Regions from separate parts of the Colwellia sp. PAMC 21821 genome, predicted to be linked through region 1. Evidence: predicted binding sites of a transcription regulator. Region 1 holds the regulator's gene; the other holds the start of a gene.
What was found. The regulator MetJ, encoded in region 1, represses methionine synthesis genes. The targets are predictions, from matches to a motif close to TAGACGTCTAGACGTCTA.
Positions count from the first base shown of each region.

Region 2: msrA (peptide-methionine (S)-S-oxide reductase MsrA) is a predicted target of MetJ. The motif match lies at 1,322-1,339, and genes of this name have one in related genera.

Region 1 covers NZ_CP014943.1:2,344,979-2,348,410, forward strand. The annotation lists gene ccoG (cytochrome c oxidase accessory protein CcoG) at 1-293, shown strand, start outside; gene A3Q33_RS10035 (VOC family protein) at 439-852, shown strand; gene A3Q33_RS10040 (hypothetical protein) at 1,241-1,498, shown strand; gene metJ (met regulon transcriptional regulator MetJ) at 1,616-1,960, opposite strand; gene metB (cystathionine gamma-synthase) at 2,191-3,348, shown strand.
Region 2 covers NZ_CP014943.1:897,797-901,228, forward strand. The annotation lists gene lipA (lipoyl synthase) at 1-907, shown strand, start outside; gene msrA (peptide-methionine (S)-S-oxide reductase MsrA) at 1,413-1,988, shown strand; gene A3Q33_RS03785 (tetratricopeptide repeat protein) at 2,411-3,256, opposite strand.

The DNA.
Region 1 (3,432 bases):
CGTTATTTCAGCTCGATTTTCAAGATAACGTGACGAATAGTTACTTATTGAAAATTACTAATAAATCAAAAGTTGATCGGCAATTTAAGATCACGGTTTTGGAAAAAGTTGTGAGTTTAAGTGTTGACGGCAACGTGATGATCAAAGCCGGGGAAATCGCCAGTGTGCCTGTACATTTTACGATGACCCCGGAAAACATCAGCCAACAAATTACGCCAGTGACTCTGACTGTTGCCGTTGATAATATGCCGGATATTAAGGTTGTTAAACCAACCAAGTTTTTTTCAAATTAATTAACTAGTGGCTCGTTATGATGAAAAAAGACCTCAACGTGAGGTCTTTTTTAATTAAATCATGCAAAGTTAATTACGAAGAAAAAAATACGCTAGAATGGCGTTACTTGGACTATGAGTAGAGAAAATGAATAAAGAACAAAGCATGACTAAACCAATCAAACAAAGCATATCGAATATTGCACTCGTGGTCGAAGATTACGACGATGCGATTGAATTTTATACCAAAAAATTAAATTTTGAGCTCATTGAAGATACTGACTTAGGCGCTGGCAAACGTTGGGTACAAATATCTCCTCCAAATTCAGTTGGCACTAATCTCCTGCTGGCTAAAGCCAGTAATGCTCAGCAACAACAATCAGTCGGCAACCAAGCGGGTGGGCGAGTATTTTTGTTTCTACAAACTAATGATTTTTGGCGTGATTATGAAGCGATGAAAAGCCAAGGCGTTGAGTTTACTGAAGAACCCCGTATTGAAGCATATGGCACAGTAGTTGTATTTAAAGACTTGTATGGCACTAAATGGGATTTACTGCAGTTGAATAATGCTGGCGGGTAATGGCTGATAAAGTATTAGCTTTATTGATTGAAACTACGCAATATTAAATAACGGACCAGAGCTTATACCAAATGTAATAAGTTATTGACCAATTTTAAGCGAGGATAAATTGTTCAAGAATACATGTTTATTGTTCCAGACTAAACATAAGTACCTGCATCCCTGCAGGCAAGGCGTTTGATTGATTAGGGCATGGATGCCCGTAAGTAGAACAATGCAGGAGCAATTGTCGAGTAATAGCGGGCGTGTGTGATTGAAAACAACGCAGTTATTGACGATTTAAACCGCCTTAAAATGATCGATTATTTATTTCAATTGGTATTAGTGGCAAAACTGTAGATCTACATCCATAATAGATTAAATTTTATACTTTAAGAATGGTCGCAGCATGGAAGCAAATATAAAAATCAACACCGTTATACGTATTTTAGGTGGGTTAGTCTCAGTGCTATTTTTATTCACGGTTTATATTTCATTGTTTTCAAATGGTAAAATGGCTGTAGATATGGGGATTTCTGGTTTTATTTTTATACTACTTGTAGCCCCTGTCTGCATTTATGGTTACATTTCAGGTAAAATATTAGATAAGCTGCCAACTAATTTAGTCGATGTCATTAAGGGAAAGATATTGAGAGATAAGGATTAAGACTAAGTATATAAATACCTAATTGACTCATTTAAAATGGGCTCAACAATTTTTTGGAATAAAAAAGGCGCATTAAGCGCCTTTTGTCATTGATAAACCCAGTGTTTAATTACCCGATTAATCTTCTGTTTCTTCTTCAATTTCTGTTTCGTACTCGCTAAAATCCGTTACACCTTGGGCTTCTAAGGCTCTACGTACACTGGCGGGTAATTTTTGTGTGTTGTCTTTTGCTAAGTCACTATCGTCTGGCAAAGGCTGGCCAGTAAAAGCATGTAAAAATGCTTCACATAATAGTTCACTGTTGGTCGCATGACGCAAGTTATTGACTTGTCGACGTGTACGTTCATCAGTGAGCACTTTTAAAACACGTAAAGGGATAGACACGGTGATCTTTTTTACTTGTTCACTTTTCTTCCCGTGTTCGGCGTATGGGTTAAGATACTCGCCATTCCACTCTGCCATGAATATTCCTCAAACTTAAATGATTACGAAAAACTTATATTTAGCTTGTCTGGTATACCAGTTAGCGATAAGTTTATTCTTACTAGTTGATTTTACTGGTTGTGGGGCGTGAGTCAATAACGAATGTGTAGAAGTTTAGATGTCTAAAGTTCTTGACCCCAGAACTTAAACCATTTAGATTGATAGACGTCCAAACATCTAAATAGAAAAGTACCAATACTGGAGTACACATGAGCGAGAAAAAATTTGCCACTACCGCTGTTCGAGCGGGCATTAATAGTGACCAACAACACGGTGCTGTTATTCCAGCTATTCACCTTTCAAGTACTTATGCATTGAAAGGTTTTAATGAAAAACGTCAATTTGATTATTCACGTACCGGTAACCCAACACGCGCCACTTTTGCGCAAGCTATTGCAGAGTTAGAGCAAGGGGCTTTAGGTATTGTTACCAGTACGGGTATGTCAGCAGTACATCTTATTTGCCAATTACTGAGCCCGAAAGATACGGTTGTTATTCCACATGATTGTTACGGAGGTAGTTTTCGCTTATTTACCCATTTGGCAAAACGCGAGCTGTTTAATTTAGTGGTGGTTGACCAAAACGATCAAGCGGACTTATCACAAGCTTTGGCGAAAAAACCTAAATTAGTATTAATTGAATCGCCGAGCAACCCTTTGCTGAGGTTGGTAGATATAGCGGCCATAACAGAACAAGCCCATAGCGTGGGGGCATTAGTTGCGGTGGATAACACCTTTTTATCACCTGTTTTACAGCAGCCACTTTTACTGGGCGCCGATATCGTTTTTCACTCTACAACTAAATACATTAATGGACATAGCGATGTGGTTGGTGGTGTTTTAGTTACCAAAGAACTAGCGTTAGGTGAAGAACTTGCTTGGTGGGCAAATTGTATTGGCATTACAGGTTCAGCGTTTGATAGCTTCTTAGCGTTACGTGGTTTGAAAACATTGCCGATCAGAATGAAGCAGCATCAAATAAACGCTAATGCGGTCGCCGCATTTTTGCAGAAACATTCGGCTGTTGAAAAAGTTTATTTTCCAGGCTTAGCTGATCACCCACAACATGCTTTGGCTCAAAAACAGCAACATGACTTTGGTGCCATGATGAGCTTTGAACTTAAAGGTGGTGTTGAAGCCGTTAAAGTCTTGTTCGATAAACTAGAATTTTTCACCTTGGCACAATCATTAGGCGGTGTTGAAAGCTTAATCAGTCATCCATCGACCATGACCCATGCCGGGATGGAAATCGAAGCCCAATTGGCTGCCGGTATTACCCAGTCATTAGTTCGAATTTCAGTAGGTATTGAAGATATAGATGACATGCTTGCTGACCTTTCTCAAGCGCTTGATGCAAGCCAACTGTAATTCAGTTTGATGCGGTGCTTAGTCTTACTCATTCGCAAGAAGGAGACTAAGCACAAAGTAAATTTTTAAATCGGGCTGATAAAT
Region 2 (3,432 bases), 1.4 Mb from region 1:
CCATATTCCTATTAAGGTTGTGACTTCTGAGCGTGAAACTATGCTCAGAAAACCTAATTGGTTACGTATTAAATTGCCAAAAAGCTCAGAACGTATTGATAGTATAAAAGCCGCACTACGTAAGCATAATTTGCATTCAGTTTGTGAAGAAGCGTCATGTCCAAATTTATCTGAATGTTTTAACCACGGCACCGCAACCTTTATGATTTTAGGCGACATTTGTACTCGTCGTTGTCCATTTTGTGATGTTGGCCATGGTCGCCCACTAGCTGCAGATAAAGAAGAGCCGCGTAAATTAGCCTTAACGCTAAAAGACATGAAATTAAAATACGTAGTGATCACCTCAGTAGATCGTGACGATTTACGTGATGGCGGCGCACAACAGTTTGTTGATTGTATTACAGAGATTGCCGAGCACTCTCCACATACAAAAGTAGAAATTTTAGTGCCGGATTTCCGTGGCCGTATGGATCGTGCTTTAGAGATTTTAAATACCCACCCACCGGGTGTATTCAATCACAACCTAGAAACTGCTCCGCGTTTATATACCAAAGCTCGCCCTGGCGCTAATTACCAATGGTCTTTAGATTTGTTGAAAAAATTTGGTGAAGCAAATCCAAGCGTGCCCACAAAATCGGGTTTAATGGTTGGTTTAGGTGAAACTAACGAAGAGATTCTACAAGTCATGCGCGATTTGCGTGCTCACGGCGTGACTATGTTAACCATTGGACAATACTTGCAACCAAGTAAACATCATTTACCGGTTGAACGTTACGTTCACCCTGACGACTTTGACATGTTTAAACGTGAAGCTGATAAAATGGGCTTTGATCACGCTGCTTGTGGTCCTCTCGTGCGTTCAAGCTATCATGCTGACAAACAAGCCGCTGGTGAAGAAGTAAAGTAATACTTGTTGCTTAGTAAATTAAATTAAAAAGCTAGAAGCTAACACTTCTAGCTTTTTCAATTCTAGAACAGGATAAAGGAGCCTAAAGCATATTTTCTCATTAAGTTTTCCCCCAAAAAACGAATAATACCAAATGTAATAAGTTATTGACCAATTTTAAGCGAGGATAAATTGTTCAAGAATAAGGCGTTTGATTGAGTAATAGCGGGCTATTGGGATTGAAAACAACGCAGTTATTGACGATTTAAACCGCCTTAAAATGATCGATTATTTATTTCAATTGGTATAACTAATAACTCATATCCCTACAGTATAAATTCAATAGTAATTTTATCCTTATCTTCTTAAATTTAAATTCTAAAAACATATAGACATCTAAACGTCTGAGTGATATCTTCTGAAATACAAACCATGTAGACGTCTAAGCGTCTTTTAGTTACATTTAAATACACTTTTAGCAACCTAATCGCATAGCTATCAGGTAACTTACACGAGGAAAAGAGCAATGAATTTCGAAAAAATAACACTAGGCGCCGGTTGCTTTTGGTGTGTCGAAAATATTTTTTCACGCGTTAAAGGCGTAATTTCTGTGACTAGTGGTTATGCTGATGGCGATATTGAAAACCCAAGCTACGAGCAAGTTTGTAGTGGTCTCAGTAATCATGCAGAAGTAGTTCAAATTGCCTTTAATCCGTCGCAATTAAGTGTAGAGCAATTATTAACGGTATTCTTTGCTATACATGATCCAACCACGATTAATCGTCAAGGTGAAGATATAGGTAGCCAATATCGTTCGACCATTTTATTTCACAACTCAACGCAACAAATTATAGCTGAAACTAAAATTAGTCAATTGAATGCACAAAAACTTTTTGCACACCCTATTGTCACTTTGATCAAAGCGGCTAATAATTTTTATAGTGCAGAAGACTATCATCAAGATTATGTTACCAACAACCCAGAAAATAAGTATTGTCAGCTAGTGGTAGCGAAGAAAATTCAAAAGTTTTTAAGCGAGTTTGCCCATTTATTAAAAGATGAAAACTTAATGGATGAAAATGTAATGGATGAAGCGATTTAATTCATATGATGTAGACCTACAAACGCAAGCGGCAATTTTTATTCACCTGCTGTTATGCTGCCGCTTCCTTGTAGGTTGTATATGGGCTTTAGCCGTTCGTATTAACTAAGCAATAAACCCCTGCTAGCTTGACGGCATAAATACCGACTTAAATCGAAATAGAACCGAGACAGCAAGGATAATTAACTTATTGGCTTGCTGTTGGTTAAATATGCGTTAAATGCCCGTTGGATTTCAGCCCATCACCTTTATTTGGCAATAGCTTTAACTTGCTACCCAAGCTTGACGGCATAAATACCGACCTACATCGGTTTAGCACCAAAGCACCAACCATAATTAACTTAATGGCTTGCTGTTGGTCAATTGTCGGTTCGGCTGAAACCAATCATCTTAGCTAGCTGCTAGGTAAACTTGCTAAATTATTAATACATTAAGGTATAAAGCTTACGTCGATATTTACTGACTAATGCATCACCATCCGGTAACGATTTCAGCACATCAAGTAATAAATCTTTACTGGCTGTATCTGCGCCATCTTTTTGTACCAGTAAAAATAGAATCGTCAGTGCTTCGTCATTGCGATTAACTTGGCTATATTGCGCGGCTAATTTTTGTTGCAGCTCAATATTATCAGGATCACTTTCTAACTGTTGCTCTAACGCTTGAATCTCAGGAGAATCAGCAGCCTGAGTGGCTAGCTCTAATCTTGCCATTAATGATTGATAACTACTGTCTTGATCGACCATTTTAATGCTTTTCAACAACGCTTCTGCTTCTGTAATCTTGCCAGTTTGAATATATACATTAGCTAGCACTAATTTAATATCAGCGCGTTCGTTGTCAAGTTGGAAAGCTTGAGTGATAACAGGAAATGCTTCAGCAACTTTATTTTCGGCTAAAAGTTCATTAGCTTGCGCCAATAAAACATCTTGCTCTTTAGGTAGGTATTTACCTAAAAACTCATTAATGGTTTCATCAGTTTGTGGTCCGGTAAGACCATCAAGTGGCTGGCCGTCTTTTACTAATATTACGGTTGGTAAGCCTTGAATGCCAAATTGTTGAGCTATTTGTCCCTGAGTTTCGCAATCTACTGTTGTAAATAATATTGTGTCGCTATAGTTTGCCAATGCACGAGTCAACTTATCTCTTAGTTCAACACTTTCAGGTATTTGTTGAGCCCAAAAATCAAGCAATACAAGTTTGTTTTTTGATTCTTCGATAATAACTTGTTGAAAGTTTTCTAAGGTGATCGCGAGAGAATTTGTCATCAATGCAGTTCCAATAATAAAGAGATATGCTAATTTAAGTGGGGTCAAACGCTAAAGATGCAAGCAAATGGACTAAATATTTCTTTTAAGCTGTGATTATAAATTAGGCCCAGTATATAACAATAGCATTAGTAAACTGCTCAGCTAGAACTTTTAAAGGCCCTGCCCGACAACTG